2 regions of the Tessaracoccus aquimaris genome follow, and region 1 is predicted to be linked to the other one. Evidence: riboswitches for the same ligand, from Rfam matches in the RefSeq annotation. Region 1 holds a riboswitch; the other holds the start of a gene.

Region 1 (7,932 bases):
TGAACAGGGTGGTGCTGCCGAGCAGGAACCCGAACGTCGGCCCGAACACCCGTCCGCCAAGGATCAGCGGGACGAACACAAACTCGATGCCAGCGGTCCCAGCGCCCAGCGGACGCGCCAGGGCGCCCAGCGCGGAGAGCACCCCGAGCATCGCGAGGCTCTTCACGTCGATGGTGCCCCGGCTCAACTCGGAGACCACGATCCCGAGCAGCACCGGAAGCAGCGCGGCGAACACGAACGGCGACTGCGTGTTGCCGTCCAGGCTGGCCGACGGCACCACGATCAGCGGCCAGCAGAAGGCCAGCGCCCCCGCAAGCGCGGCGAGGCTGAGCATCAGGACCGAGACGAGGTCCGTGCGACCCCTCACGAGACGAGCCCCTGGACCGCGATGGCCTCGCGGACCTCGGCGACCGTCAACACATCGTGCGGGTGGAAGACCTTCGCGACCTGGGGGGAGAAGGCGGGCGACGCGCAGCACACCGTCCGCGTCGGCCCGTCCGCGACGATTTCGCCCTCGGCGAGGATGACGCACCGGTCGGTGGTCAGCGCCGCGAACTCCACGTCGTGGGTGGAGATCACGACGCAGGCGCCCGCGTCGGCGAGCGACCGCACGATGCCGCTCAGCTCGGCCTTCATCCGGTAGTCGAGGCCGCGCGTCGGCTCGTCGAGGCAGATCACCGCCGGGCGGGCGGCCAGTTGGATGGCCAGCACCAGCGCGAGCCGCTGCCCCTCCGACAGATCGCGGGGGTTGCGGTCCTCCGGGAGGTCGGCCCCGAGGTCCGCGAGGATCCGGCGCGTGGTGCCGGGCGCCGCGTCAGACTCGCGGTCGGCCTGCGCCAACTCCTCGCCGACGGTTGGCAGGTACAGCAGGTCGGACGGGGTCTGTGGCACCAGGCTGACGAGCTTGCGCGCCTCCGCGTCAGCGACCGTGCGCGGGTCGGCGCCGTCCACGGTGAGCGTGCCGGTGCTGGCGACCGCGCCCTGCAGCGCCCACAGCAGCGACGACTTGCCGGAGCCGTTGCGGCCCATCAGCGCGACCACGGTTCCCGCGTGCAGGTCGAGGTCGACGCAGACGGCGCGCAGGTCGCCGTAGTGGACTGCCAGCCGCTCGGCCCGGGCGACCGTGGTGAGCCCGTCGGTAAGCCAGGACACCGACGCCTCCGGCAGGTCGGGCAGCGCGACATGCGGCCCCTCGGCGGTGACCTTGCGGCGCGCGTCGCGCACGCTGGTGGCGACGGTTGGCCACCCGAGCGCCTCGGAGAGTTGGGCCAGCGGTGGCTTGACGTCGGACAGGCCGAGGACCTCCGCGGTCGCGCCGAACACGGCCCTCCCGTCGCCTGGCAGCCAGATCGCCGAGTCGGCGGCGTGCATCACGCGCTCCAGGCGGTGCTCGGCGAGCACGACGGTCAGGCCGACGTCGTGCACGAGCGTCGTGATGGCCGCGAGGACGTCCTGCGCCGCGGTCGGGTCAAGGGCCGAGGTGGGCTCGTCCAGGACGAGGACCCGCGGTTGGGCGGCGAGCACCGCGGCGATCGCGACCCGCTGCTGCTGCCCGCCGGAGAGTTCGACGAGCGCGCGGCGACGCAGGTCCGCGATGCCCATCAGGTCGAGGGTCTCCTCGACGCGCTTGCGCATCGTGACCGGGTCGAGGCCGAGTTGTTCCATGCCGTAGGCGATCTCGTCCTCGACGACGTCGGTGACGAAGCCGCTGAGCGGGTTCTGGCCCACGTAGCCGATCAGGTCCGCCAGATCGCGGGGGCGCCTGCCGGTGACGTCGACCCCCGCGACGCGCACCGTGCCTGCCATGCTGGCGCCGGTGGTCATCGGGACGAGCGCGTTGATGGCGCCGAGCAGCGTCGACTTGCCCGTGCCTGTGCGACCGACGATGACGCACAGGTCGGACTCCCGGATCACGCCGGTCACCCCGGACAGGACCGGTGCGGTCGCGTCGGGCTGGGTGATGGTGACCTGGTCGAACTCGATCATCTGCGCACTCTCGGGTCGGGGGTCGCGAAGGCTGGCGCGACGAAGGCGGCCGCGGCGAGGATCGCCAACGGGGGCAGCGTCGGCAACTGCATGGGGATCTGCCTGGCGTTCATCTCGGACGGCGCCCCGTAGGAGGAGATCAGCCACAGCACGACGGCCAGCCCCACGACGCCGCACGCGAGTGTGACGTACTCCGGGGTGCCCCAAGGGGCGGGCCGGTAGCGGGTCACGCCCAGTTGGGTGGCCGAGGCACGCATGCCCCACACCGCGAGGCCGACGGCGACGCTGAGGATCGCGACGGCCAGCCAGGTAGCCGTGCTGAGCCCGAACGGGCCGGGGGTGGTTCCCGGGACGGCGAGCAGCACGTAACTGCCGAGCAACACCCCGAGCAGGGCGGTGAGCAACTGCCAGGTGCCGCGTCGGGGCTCGTCGGCGTCGCGGGTGCGTCCGTAGCCGCGGGCCTCCATCGAGGTGGCCAACTGCAGCGACCCTTCGACGGCGTCCTCGATGACGGGGAGCAGGGTGCCGGGGATCGCCTTGAGGCCTCGGGTGCGACCGCCGCGCAGTCGCTGCCCGCGGCGGACCCGGTGGATCGAGCCGATCAGTTGCGGGACGAGGGCCAGCGCGATGACGACGGCGGTGGAAATGTCACGCAGCGCGGCGGGCACCGACTTCAGTGCAGTGCGGGGGTTCGCGAGCGAGTTCGCGGCGCCGACGCACAACAGCATCACCGCGAGCCGGATCGCGTCGAACAGGGCGAAGGCCAGCCCGTCGAGCGTGACGGGGCCTCCGAGGGTGATGCCCGCGGCCCAGTCGGGAAGGGAGATCGACGGGAGGACGAACAGCACCGTGCCGGTGCGCATCCCGCCGATGGTGATCTGGAAGAACAGGCGCATCGCCACGATGATCTCGGCGAGCATCAGGTAGACCTTCAGGGACCGCGCCCATGGCGCGTCCGGGCGTCGACGCAGCACGACCGTGACGACGGCCGCGGCGATGAGCGCGATCACCAGCGGATTGGTGGTGAGGCTCACCGCCGCGCTCGCGCACAGTGCCCACCCCCACCAGGCCCATGGGTGCACGGACCTGAGGTCGCGCCCGACCGGGTCCTGCGCGGCGGCAGGCCCGGTCGGTGCGACCCGGGGGAGGAGACGGGGCATTGAGGTCAGCGTCCGCCGACCGCGCCCTTGCCGCTACCGCGGGCACGCAGCCACAGCACCACGCCGACGATGACGGCGAGCGCCGCGACGCCGCCGATGATCCAGCCCCATGGGGCCGATCCGGTCGGCTCAGCGGGCGCCGGGGTCTGGCTCGCCTCGGCCGTGGGCTGCGCCGTCGGGCTGGGGCTTGCCGCCGCGCCGGTGAGCACCAGGTCGACGGCGGTGGTGCCCGCCGGGGGAGCGACCTCGGTGCCACCCTGGACGATCTTCAACTGCGGAGGCGTGCACTCCTTGTTGTCGGTGGCGTAGCACCACGCCTCGATGGTCCCGCCGACCGGCTTGGCGTCGGCCGGGCCGACCTGCGAGTAGGCGTATTCCTTGCCGGGGGCGCCCTGGTAGTAGGCCCAGTAGGCGCCCGCGAAGGTCTTGGGGCACTCGGCGGGGTGGCCGCCAAGGGTGCAGATCATGTTCATGTCGCCGAGCACGACGGGGACCTTTGCGTTGGCGATGGCCTCGTCACCGGTGGCGGGGTTGCCGACGCACTCGTTGGCGATCACCTCGTCGGTCTCGGTGGTGATGAGCAGCCAGACCTTGTCGGCGGAGAGGCAGGCCCCCACCTCGTTGTCGGCGCCGTCGGCGTGGGCCGGGGCCGGGAGCGCCGCCATCAGCGCCATGAAGGTCAACGCGAGCAGCGCCGTCAGGCGTGCCAGGACGCCGCGACGGGCGGTCGTGCGGGTGGATTCTGTGAGAGACATGGGCCTCTTACCCTTTCTGCCTCGGGACTGCTAGAGCCAGGCCGAGGAAGATGGCCCGGACCCATCCGTAGTCCGCGACGGATGCAAATTACCTGTGGTCTGTCAGGGTGAGTTCCCGGCTTCGGCGATGCCGTCACGGTTGCGGGTCAGCGCCGGAATCACACCGGCTTCCTCTCACTGACGCGGTCACTCTAACACTGCTGAAGGGGTCCGCGACCCGCCTGAGCGGGTGCCTCGTCAAGGCCCTAGCCGATAGGCTCGGCGCCATGATGATCGACCTCAACGCGGACGTCGGAGAGTCGTTCGGGCGGTGGCGGCTCGGCGACGACGAGGCCATGCTCGACGTCGTCAGCAGCGCCAACGTGGCATGCGGTTTTCACGCCGGGGACCCGCTGACGCTCACCGCCACGTGTCGCCTTGCAGCGGAGCGGGGCGTGGTCGTGGGTGCCCAGGTCAGCTACCGCGACCTCGCGGGCTTCGGGCGCCGGTTCATGGACGTGGCGCCCGCGGAACTGACGGCGGACGTGGTCTACCAGATCGGTGCCCTGGAGGGGATCTGCCGCCGCTTCGGCACCCGGGTCGGCTACGTCAAGCCCCACGGGGCCCTCTACAACGCCGTCGTGCACCACGACGCCCAGGCCGCCGCCGTCGTCGATGCCGTTCTCGCCTACGACAGGCGGCTTCCGGTCGTCGGGCTCCCCGGGTCGGCCCTGCTGCGGCGCGCCGCGGAGGCGGGCCTGCGCACCGTCGCGGAGGGTTTCGCCGACCGCGGCTACCGGGCGGACGGCACGCTGGTGCCGCGCTCCGAGCCCGGCGCGCTGGTCACCGACCCGGGCGAGGTCGCCGAGCGGGTGCTGACGATGGTGACGCAGCGCCGCGTGGTCGCCGTCGACGGGACGCGGGTCCAGATGCGCGTCGAGTCGGTCTGCCTGCACGGCGACACCGAGGGCGCGGCAGAACTGGCCCGCGCGGTGCGCGACCGCCTCACCGCGGCAGGCGTGACGATCGCGCCGTTCGTAGCCCTCCCCACCGAGCAGGGGCAGACCCCAGGGGAACGCCCGTCGTCCCCTGAGACGGTCGACGGGTGAGACTTCTGGCCTGTGGCGAGCGCGCCCTGCTCGTCGAGTTCGCCTCGCTCGATGAGGTGCTGGCCGCCGAGCCGGTGCTGCGAGCCGCCGCCGCTGCCACGCGGGGACCGTGGGCGTCGGTCACCGACGTCATCCCCGCCGCGCGCACCGTGCTGGTCGTGGGTGCGCCGGCCGCCGAGGGCGGGCCGGCGGTGGCGGCCCTGCTGTCGGGTCCACGCGTCGCCGCGGCCAGCGGCACGCCGCGCGAGGTCGTGATCCCGGTGCGCTACGACGGCCCCGACCTCGCGGCGGTCGCGGACGAGACCGGGCTGACGGTGGCCGAGGTCGTCAGGGCTCACGTCGAGACGCCGTGGCAGGTCGCCTTCGGGGGGTTCGCGCCCGGCTTCAGTTACCTGGTCGGCGGCGACCCGAGGCTGCGCGTCCCTCGGCTCGCCTCGCCGAGGACGCGCGTCCCGGCGGGCTCCGTCGGGCTGGCCGACGAGTTCTCCGGCATCTACCCGACGTCGTCGCCCGGCGGATGGCGGCTGCTCGGGACGACCGACGTCACGCTGTTCGACCCCGGTGCCTCCCCGCCCGCGCTCCTGACGCCCGGCACCACCGTCCGCTTCGAGGCGGTCCCGGCGGGTCGCACCTCCACACCCGCCAGAGGCGCAGAGCGGGCCGCCACGCCTCCGACCGCGACCGTGGCGCACGCGACGAAGGCACTGATCGTCGAGAGCGCGCTGCTGCCGGTCACGGCCCAGGACGAGGGGCGGACGGGGCTGGGCGCCGTCGGCGTCGGGGCCTCCGGGGCGGCGGACCTCGGGTCCTACCGGCTGGGGGAGCGGTTGGTCGGCAACCCCCCTGGCGGCGCCGCGCTCGAGATCACGCTTGGGCAGGTCGTGGTGCGGGCGGTCGGCGACCACACGGTCGCGATGACCGGGGCGCCCTGCCGTGCAGAGGTCGACGGGCGTCCCGTCTCGCCCGGCGTCGCGTTCGCGCTGCGTGACGGCGAGCGGTTGACGCTCGGCCCCCCGGCGGTGGGGCTGCGGTCCTACCTGTCGGTGCGCGGCGGGGTCGCTGTGGAGGAGGTGCTCGGGTCCCGATCGACCGACACGCTCGGCGGGCTCGGCCCGGCGCCGCTGACCGCTGGGACGGAGGTCCCGGTCGGTGAGGCTCGCGCCGGCTGGTTGGCTGCCGTCGACTGGACGCCGGTCAGCGCTGAGACCTCCGATGTCGTCGAGTTGCGCTACCTGCAGGGGCCGAGGGCGGAGTGGGTCGAGGGGCTGGACGGCTCGACGTGGGTCGTGGGCGGCGCCGTCGACCGGGTCGGGGCGCGCCTGACGGGCGAGCCGTTGCGCCGCGCGCCCGGCGAACTGCCCAGCGAGCCCGTGGTGCGTGGCGCCATCCAGGTGCCGCCGTCGGGTGAACCGGTGCTGTTCCTCGCCGATCATCCAGTCACCGGTGGCTACCCCGTCGTCGGGGTGCTCACGCCGCAGGCAGCAGACAGCGCCGCCCAGTTGGTGCCCGGGCGGCGCTGTCGGTTGGTGCGGGAGGCTAGACCACGCTCTGGCGGTTGACGTCAGAGGAGACCCCGACGCCCGCCGCCGCCAACTTCTCCGCGAGGTCGCCGCGGGCCGCGGCCCCGCCCTCGACGATGTAGGCCGTCTCGGCAGGGGTGATGACGGTGACGGGGATCATCCGCGCCGACACGCCCTCACCCAGGTCGACGCCCGCCGCGCGACCCGGCGCGTCGAGGCCGATGAGCACGCCGACGGTCCCGTTGGGCGTGACCATCTGTGCGGGGATGCCCTCAGGCGCGGGAAGCTCCATCGAGACCACGCCGTAGTTGTCGAGGTGGCCGGTGATGCCGCCGAGCTCGGCGACGTTGGCCGCGAAGTTCTGCAGCGCGTCCAGTTCCCAGCTCTCCTGGATGGCGGAGAAGTCCGCCCCCACGAGCCCGGGCGACTCCAGGTAGACCTCGCCGCCGAAGCCGTTCGCGGGGCCGGAGGCATCCCGGTCCGGGTCGGTCATGCCGTCGGAGGCGATGATCGTCGTCGAGTCGGTGCGCGTCACGCTGTAGGCCTGACGGGTTGTCGGCCACGGGGGAGCGCCCATGAACTCGGGGCTGACGAGGTAGGCGATGACGTCGGCGTCGAGTTTCCCGATGCCGTTCCAGTAGCCATTGCGCGCGTCAGCCCACTGTTCCCAGCGGGGATCGTCCTCGATCTCCTCGGGCGCCTGCGCCTCTTCCTTCTTACGCTTGAACCAAGCCATCCGTACCTCCCCTTGTCGATGTGGCTCGCAGCCTATGAGGGGTTCGGCTCACTTTCGGATGCCCCGAGGTAGCCAATGGGCAATCTTTGGTTGGCACTCGGCTTGATTGAGTGCTAATCAAGCGATAGCTTTGTGATTGGCACTCGACCACCTCGGGTGCTAACGGCCAGGCGGCACCCGCGACGACGCCCAGCCACCTAGACAGCACACTGAACCGGGCAACCGGAATCGAAGAGAGAAAGGTGTTTGACGTGGCAACCACGATCAAGCCGCTTGAGGACCGGATCCTCATTCAGCCCCTCGAGGCCGTTCAGACCACCGCCTCCGGCCTCGTCATCCCCGACACGGCCAAGGAGAAGCCCCAGGAGGGCAAGGTCATCGCGACCGGCCCCGGCCGCATCGACGACAAGGGCAACCGCATCCCCCTCGACGTTGCCGAGGGCGACGTCGTCATCTTCTCGAAGTACGGCGGCACCGAGGTCAAGTACGACGGCCAGGAGTACCTCCTGCTGAACGCCCGCGACATCCTCGCCGTCGTCAGCAAGTAAGGAACCGATTCATGGTTAAGACTCTCGCTTTCGACGAGGACGCCCGCCGCGCGCTTGAGCGCGGTGTCGACGCCCTCGCCAACACCGTCAAGGTGACGCTCGGCCCCAAGGGTCGCTACGTCGTCCTGGACCAGAAGTG
Region 2 (7,932 bases), 610 kb from region 1:
TCCGCGGCGACCAGTCGATCCTCGACCCGGGACTCGACGACATCAGCGCCCGCACCGGGCTGGCGAACTTCGGCGTGCTCCCGTACCTGCACGGCGTCTGGGTCGACGGCGAGGACGCGCTCGAGGTCGGCCGCTGGCGCTCCGACGGCCGCGCCGCCGACCCGTCCGACCTCACGATCGCGGCCGTCCGGCTGCCGCGCATCTCCAACGCCACCGACGTCGACGCCCTCGCGCAGGAGCCCGGCGTCGACGTCACCGTGACTGTCGACCCGCGCCAGGTCGAGGCCGCCGACGTCGTCGTGCTGCCCGGCTCCCGCTCGACGCTCGACGACCTCGCCTGGCTGCGCGAGACCGGCATCGCCGCCGTCATCGAGGCCCGCGCCGCCGCGGGTCGCCCGGTGCTCGGGATCTGCGGCGGCTACCAGATGCTGGCCCGCACCATCGACGACGACGTGGAGGGCAGCGGCCGCGCCGACGGGCTCGGCCTGCTGCCCGTCTCGGTGCGGTTCCACGCCGAGAAGGTGCTGGCGCGCCCGGAGGGATCCTGGCGCGGCGAGGCCGTCACCGGCTACGAGATCCACCACGGCATCTGCACGGTCGACCCGGGCCACGAGCCCTTCCTCGACGGCGTCCGCGCCGGTTCGGTGTGGGGCACGATGTGGCACGGGTCGCTCGAGTCGGACGGCTTCCGTCGCGCCTGGCTGCGCGAGGTCGCCGCCCAGGCGGGCCGCGACTGGTCGCCGTCAGGGGAGGGCATCAGTTTCGGCGCGCTGCGCGAGACGATGATCGAGACGACGGCAGACGCGATCGAGGAACACATCGACGTCGACGCTCTGCTTTCGCTCGCCCGCTAGCCGCTCGTTCCCTGGGGCTGGCTCCCTGCGCGGGTGTCGAGGTTTCGACGTACCGCGCGACTTCGTCGGTGGGCTGGCTCAACCAACGTGTCGCTGGTTGAGCCATGTCGGGCGCGGAGCGGTCGACATCGGTCGAAACCCCCGTGAGGGGCGCGGGGTCTCGGGTGATGCCCGTGGACTGGCTCGCTGCGTGGGTGCGGGAGGTTTCGACGCACCGCGCGACTTCGTCGGCGGGCTGGCTCAACCAACCTGTCGCTGGTTGAGCCATGTCGGGCGCGGAGCGGTCGACATCGGTCGAAACCCCCGTGAGGGGCGCGGGGTCTCGGGTGATGCCCGGGACTGGCTCGCTGCGTGGGTGCGGGAGGTTTCGACGCACCGCGCGACTTCGTCGGCGGGCTGGCTCAACCAACGTGTCGCTGGTTGAGCCATGTCGGGCGCGGAGCGGTCGACATCGGTCGAAACCCCGGTGAGCTCCGCGGGGTCTCGGGTGATGCCTCTAGTGCCCTGGGGCTGGCTCGGCGTGCGGGTGCGGGAGGTTTCGACGCACCGCGCGACTTCGTCGGCGGGCTGGCTCAACCAGCGATCGTCACGGAACCCGGTGGCCGCCCGCCCGGAACAGTTCGTACCACTCGCTGCGCGTCAGCGGGATGTCCGAGCCCAGCGCCGCGCCCGCGACCCGGTCCGGGGTCGTGGTGCCGAGCACGACCTGCATGCCCGCCGGGTGCCGCGTGATCCACGCCGTCGCGATCGCGATCGGCGGCACGTCGTACTTCGCCGCGAGCCGGTCGATCACCGCGTTCAACTCGGGGTACTCGTCCGAGCCGAGGAACACGCCCGTGAAGAAGCCGCCCTGGAACGGCGACCACGCCTGGATCGTCAGGTTGTTGATCCGGCAGTACTCGACGAGGCCGCCGCCGTCCAGCACCACCGACTGGTCGAGGTCGGACATGTTCGCCGCGACGCCCTGCGCGATCAGCGGCGAGTGCGTGATCGACAACTGCAACTGGTTCGCCACCAGCGGTTGGCGCACGGCCGTCTTCAGCAGGTCGATCTGGCGGGGCGTGTGGTTCGAGACGCCGAACGCGCGCACCTTGCCCGCCGACTCCAACTCGTCGAACGCCCGGGCGACCTCCTCCGGTTCGACAAGCGCGTCCGGGCGGTGCAGCAGCAGCACGTCGATGTAGTCCGTGCGCAGCGCGCGCAGCGACCCCTCGACCTGGCCCATGATGTGCTCGTAGGAGAAGTCGAAGTACGGCCCGTCGGTCACGATGCCGCACTTGGTCTGGATCGTGATTTCGCCGCGTTCGGCGGTGGAGAGCCGCATCGCGTCCGCGAACCGCTCCTCGCAGGCGTGGTCGCGACCCCCGTAGATGTCGGCATGATCGAAGAAGTCGATGCCCGCCTCCCGCGCGGTCCCCACCAGTTCGCGGATCTCTGCGTCGGACTTGTCGGCGATGCGCATCAACCCCAGGACGACGTTGGGCACCTCTTTCCCGGTGCCGCCGAGCGGAACGGTCCTCATCGTGGTCATGCCTGTCTCCTCACGTCCGTGGTGTAGCAGGAGCCTATCGCCGTGCGGTCGCGCGTGGCGGCACCCTTGAGCGACCCCGCCTGACGAGGTCCTGACGGCCCCTGCAAGACTTCACCCGAGCATGGGAATGCTTGAGGAAGCCGGTGTAAGTCCGGCACGGTCCCGCCACTGTGACCGCACCCGATGGTGCGGGAGTCAGGAACTCATCCCATGCGCCGCACACCTCGGGCGAGAGACCCAGAAAGGCGACCAGGATGACGCATCCCCCATCGCAGCCACGCCTCATCGGCATCGGAGTCGGACCAGGCGACCCAGACCTCATCACCCTCAAGGCGACCCGCGCGCTCGAGATCGCCGACGCGGTGCTGGTGCCCGCGACGGAGGAGTCCGGCGACGGGCCGGGCCGGGCGGAACAGATCGTGCTGGCCAACGCGCCGGACGCCCGGATCGTCCGGGTGCCCTTCTCGATGGCCGACCGCAGCGGCGTCAGCCCCCGACGCAAGGCCGCGTGGCTCGCCTCCGCCACCGCCGCCGTGGACGCGTTCGACGATGGCGCCCGGTGCGTCGCCTTCGCCACTGTCGGGGACCCGAGCGTCTATTCGACGTTCTCCTACCTAGCCGCGCACGTCCTGGAGCGCCGCCCCGACGTCGCCGTCGAGGTGATCCCCGGCATCACCGCCATGCAGGCCCTTGCCGCCACCAGTCGCACCCCGCTCGTCGAGGGCACCGAGACCCTCGCACTCGTCCCCGTCACCGCCGGCCTCGATGCCCTGGAGCGGGTGCTCGACGCCGTCGACACCGTGGTCGCCTACAAGGGCGGACGGCGGATGCCGGAGGTCGTGGCGACCCTGCGATCCAAGGGCCGCGATGCGGTGCTCGGCGTCAACCTCGGCCTCGACCGGCAGGAACTGATCCGGCTGGCCGACCTCGACGACGACGCGACCGCCCCCTACTTCTCGACGGTGCTGGCTCCCGCCGCCCGCGGCGACCAGGCGGGGGGACGGCTGTGAACCGCGGCAAGGTCATCTTCGTGGGGGCGGGCCCCGGCGCCGCCGACCTCATCACCGTGCGCGGCGCAGACGTCATCTCCCGCGCCGACATCGTGATCTGGGCCTCCAGCCTGGTGCACCCGGGGATCGTCGCTGGAGCCCGTCCCGACGCGCTTGTCGTCGACTCGGCCTCCGCGGCGCTGGAGGACACCGCGGCCCACTACCGACGCGCCGCAGACGAGGGCCTGCTCGTGGCGCGCGTCCATACCGGAGACCCGTCCATCTACGGGGCGACCGGGGAGCAGTACGAGATGTGCAGGCAACTCGGCCTCGACTTCGAGACCGTCCCCGGTGTCTCCGCCTACTCGGCCACCGCCGCGAGGATGAACTCGGAGATCACCATCCCCGAGGTGTCCCAGTCGCTGATCCTCACCAGGCTCGAGGGCGGCCGCACCCCCATGCCGCCGCGCGAGACGGTCAAGGGGTTCGCTGCCCACGGCGCCACCATGGCGCTCTACCTCTCGGCCGCCCGCAACAAGCAACTGCAGGAGGAACTCCTCGCGGGCGGGTACCCGCCGGAGACGCCGTGCATCGTCGGTTACCGGGTCTCCTGGCCGGACGAGATGATGCTGCGCTGCCCGCTCGGCGAGTTGTCGGCGACCATGCGCGAGAACAAGTTGTGGAAGCACACCGTCGTCCTTGTCGGCCCGGCACTCGCCGAGGGCCACAGCGGCACCCGCTCACACCTGTACCACCCCGGCTTCCGGCACGAGTACCGCGCCGCAGAGGCCACCGCCCAAACCGACCTTCGCGCCAACGGCGCGGGCGCCGTCCGACTCGAGGGAGAGACCCGATGATCCACGTGCACGGCTACCTGGGCGAACTGAGCCAGGCGACCCGGGACCTCGCCGCCACCGCCGCGCTCGTCGTCGGGGGACGGCGCCACCTCGCCGAACTGGGCGTCGAACCCGAACGCCAGGTCGTGCTCGGCGCGCTGACCCCTGCCCTCGAGCGGATCGGCGCGGCCGACCCGAATGACGACGTCCTGGTCGTGGCGAGCGGCGACCCGGGCTTCCACGGGATCGTGCGCCGGATCCGGCTCGCCGGCCACGAGGTCACCGTCTCGCCCGCCGTCAGTTCCGTCGCGGCGGCCTTCGCCGCCGTCGCCCTCCCGTGGGACGACGCCCTGGTGGTCTCGGCACACGGCAAGCCCCTCGACGCCGCCATCGCCGCGGCGCGCTGGCACCGGAAGGTCGCGGTGCTGACCTCCGCCGACGGTGGCGTCCGGGAACTCGCGGTCGCCCTGCCCGCCCGAACCTTCGTGCTTGCCGAACGCCTCGGAGAGCCGGACGAACGGGTCCGCGTCCTGACCGCCGAGCAGGCCTCCGCCCTGGACGACGTCGCCGAACCCAACGTCGTGCTTGTCCTCGACGGCGTCCCGGACGATCCCGGCCTGATCGCCGCGGAGGCGCCGCGCGACCGCGCGCCCGGCGCCGAACCCGTCGTCGGCCACCTCGTCGGCAGCCCCGCCGCGTGCCGCCGAGCCGACGAGATCGACGCGGCCCTCGGCGTGGCGTCCCGGCGCTACGACGGCCCCGCCGCGCACCTGCTCCCGCTCGCCTGGCGCGAGTGCGACCTGATCGTCAGCCACCTGGCGCTCGGCGCCACCACCCGCCTCGTCGCGCCCCTGCTGCGCAGCAAGGTCACGGACCCCGGCGTGGTCGTCGTCGACGAGGCGGGCCGCTTCGCCGTCCCGCTCGTCGGGGGGCACGCGGGCGGAGCCAACGACCTCGCCCGCCGCATCGGCGAGGGGATCGGCGCGACCCCGGTGCTGACCACCGCGACCGACGCCCTCAACCTGCCGGCCCTCGACACCCTCGGCTGGGCATACAGCGGCGACGTCGCGGGCGTCACCCGCGCACTGATCGACGGCAGGCCCGTCCTCGTCGAGAAGACCTCCGGGTGGCCGCTACCGCCGCTGCCCGAGAACGTGTCGAGCGACGCGGACGACCCGGTCGCCCGGATCGTGGTCACCGACCTCGCCGAGGCCCCGGCCTCGGCGCTTCCCACCGTCACGCTGCACCCCAAGAGCCTCGTCGTCGGGATGGGCTGCAACCGTGGCACCGACATCGCCGTCATCCGCCAACTCCTCACCGACACCCTCTCCGAGCACGGGCTCGCGCTGGAGTCGGTCGCCGCCATCACCACGATCGACGTCAAGGCCGGCGAGATCGGCTTCCTCAAGCTGGTCAAGGACCTCGGCGTCCCGCTCATCGACTACCCGGCCGACGAACTCGCCGGCCAGGAGGTGCCGACCCCCAGCGCTCTCGTCGAGGGTCACGTCGGCACGCCTTCCGTGTCGGAGGCCTCCGTGCTTGCCCACGGAGCGGAGTTGATCGTCCCCAAGCAGCGCAACACCGACGCCACCTGCGCGATCGGGCGGCTGCCTGCGCGCGGAAGGCTCAGCGTCGTCGGCCTCGGCCCTGGCTCCCGCGACCTGCTCACCCAGCGCGCCCAGACCGCGCTGCGACAGGCCACCTTCATCGTCGGCTACGGCCCATACGTCAAGCAGATCCGCGACCTTGCCCGCCCCGGCACCCGGATCTACGCGTCGAAGATGGGCACCGAGGAGGCCCGCACAGCCGCCGCGATTGAGGCGGCGCGAGCGGGGGAGAACGTCGCGCTCGTCTGCGGTGGCGACCCGGCGATCTACGCCATGGCCAGCCCCGTGCTTGAGCAGGGCACCGAGGGCATCGACGTCGAGATCGTGCCGGGCGTCACCGCGAGCCTCGCCGTCTCGGCGATCCTCGGTGCGCCGCTCGGCCACGACCACGTCACCTTGTCGCTGTCCGACCTGCACACCGACTGGAACAACATCGAGAAGCGCCTGCACGCCGCCGCCGACGGCGACTTCGTGGTCGCCCTGTACAACCCGCGCAGCCGCACCCGCACCAGGCACCTGCCCCGAGCGCTGGAGATCCTCGGCGCACAGCGCGGCCCCGACACGCCCATCGCGGTCGTGCAGCAGGCGTGCCGGTCCCGCCAGAAGGTGCTGATGAGCACGCTCGCCGAGTTCAAGCCCGAATGGGTCGACATGAACTCGCTGGTCGTCGTCGGCTCCTCCACCACGAAGTACGTCACCACCGGCGGCGGGGAACTGCGCATGGTCACCCCCCGCGACTACGCCTGGATGCCCAAGGAGAACGCATGAGCACCCCACTGATCATCGCCGCCCACGGCACCCGCGACGCGGCAGGCGAGGCCGTATGCCGACGCCTCGGCGAACGGGTCGCCCGGATGCTGCCCGACGCGCGGGTCGCCGTCGGCTTCGTCGAACTGAGCCTGCCCACGATCCCCGACGCCCTGCGGGAGGTGGTCGCCGACGAACCGGCCGGGCGGGCGGTCGTGGTGCCCCTGATGCTCGGCACCGGCGGGCACGTCCGCAATGACATCCCGGCCTTCATCGAGGAGGCCCTCGAGTCGGTGCCCGAGGCGCGGATCGACTACGCGGGCCACCTCGGTGCCGACCCGCGGCTCACCGACGCCGTCCGACAGAGGCTCGACGCGGCGCTTGGCGACTGGGAACCCGGCGAGGCGACCCTGGTCTTCGTCGGCCGCGGCGCGCTGGTCGCCGAGGCCAACGCCGACCACGTCCGGCTCGCCCGGATGCACTACGAACAGGGCGGATGGGGCGCCGTCGAGCCCTGCTTCATCCAGGTCACCGACCCGAGACTGCCCGACGGCCTCGACCGCGCCTACGCCGGTGGCGCCCGCAGGATCGTCGTGATGGGCCACTGGCTCTTCCCCGGGAGACTGCGGCAGTGGACCTTCGAACAGGCCGAGGCCTGGGCCGCAGCGCACCCCGACGCCGAGGTACGCCTCGCCGAGGTGATCGGCGACTGCGACGAACTGGCCGAGGTCGTCATCGACCGCTACCGCGAGACGCTGCCCGACGCCACCCCCTCCGGCTCGCCCGCTTACCTGACGGGGCTGCTGCTGCAGGGGCGAAGCGTCGTCGTGGTCGGCGCTGGCCGCGTCTCCTCTCGACGGGTCCAAAGGCTCCTCGACTCGGGCGCCGACGTCACCTTGATCGCGCCGGAGGCCACCCCCGGACTGGTCAGGCTCGCCGAGGCGGGGCGGCTCCGCTGGCAGCGCCGGGGCTACCGCGACGGCGACCTCTCGGGCGCCTGGTACGCGTTGGCCGCCACCGACGACCCGCGGGTCAACGCCGCGGTCGCGGCCGAGGCAGAGCGAGAGCACGCGTTCTGCGTCCGCGCCGACCACGCCCCAGGCGGCTCCGCCTGGACGGCGGCCTCGCAGTCGGCCGGCGGCGTGACGATCGCCGTCGTCGGGAACCGGGAACCACAGCGCTCCCGGGCGGTCCGCGACGCGATCTTCGCCGCCCCGTCGGTACGGCAGGCCATCTTCACGGCGCTCGTCGGGCAGGAGGAACGATGAACTACCTGAGGACGGGGGCCGAGATCTACGAGGAGTCGTTCCGGATCATCCGCGACGAGACCGACCTTGCCCGGTTCCCCGAAGACGTGAGCCGAGTCGT

What was found. A riboswitch is a leader RNA that binds a small molecule or an ion and turns the genes downstream of it on or off. The one in region 1 is predicted to bind cobalamin.
Region 2: linked by a shared signal. The riboswitch ahead of cobI (precorrin-2 C(20)-methyltransferase) and the one ahead of BW730_RS10010 (hypothetical protein) in region 1 are both predicted to bind cobalamin.

The regions. Positions count from the first base shown of each region.
Region 1 is NZ_CP019606.1:2,138,682-2,146,613, reverse strand. It holds gene BW730_RS10025 (ECF transporter S component) at 1-334, opposite strand, end outside; gene BW730_RS10020 (ABC transporter ATP-binding protein) at 364-1,986, opposite strand; gene BW730_RS10015 (CbiQ family ECF transporter T component) at 1,983-3,146, opposite strand; gene BW730_RS10010 (hypothetical protein) at 3,152-3,901, opposite strand; cobalamin riboswitch at 3,991-4,110, opposite strand; gene BW730_RS10005 (LamB/YcsF family protein) at 4,168-4,989, shown strand; gene BW730_RS10000 (5-oxoprolinase subunit B/C family protein) at 4,986-6,548, shown strand; gene BW730_RS09995 (hypothetical protein) at 6,526-7,245, opposite strand; gene groES (co-chaperone GroES) at 7,497-7,793, shown strand; gene groL (chaperonin GroEL) at 7,805-7,932, shown strand, end outside.
Region 2 is NZ_CP019606.1:1,525,695-1,533,626, reverse strand. It holds gene BW730_RS07210 (cobyric acid synthase) at 1-854, shown strand, start outside; gene BW730_RS07205 (aldo/keto reductase) at 1,441-2,385, opposite strand; cobalamin riboswitch at 2,492-2,611, shown strand; gene cobI (precorrin-2 C(20)-methyltransferase) at 2,640-3,395, shown strand; gene cobM (precorrin-4 C(11)-methyltransferase) at 3,392-4,231, shown strand; gene cobJ (precorrin-3B C(17)-methyltransferase) at 4,228-6,585, shown strand; gene BW730_RS07185 (CbiX/SirB N-terminal domain-containing protein) at 6,582-7,832, shown strand; gene BW730_RS07180 (precorrin-8X methylmutase) at 7,829-7,932, shown strand, end outside.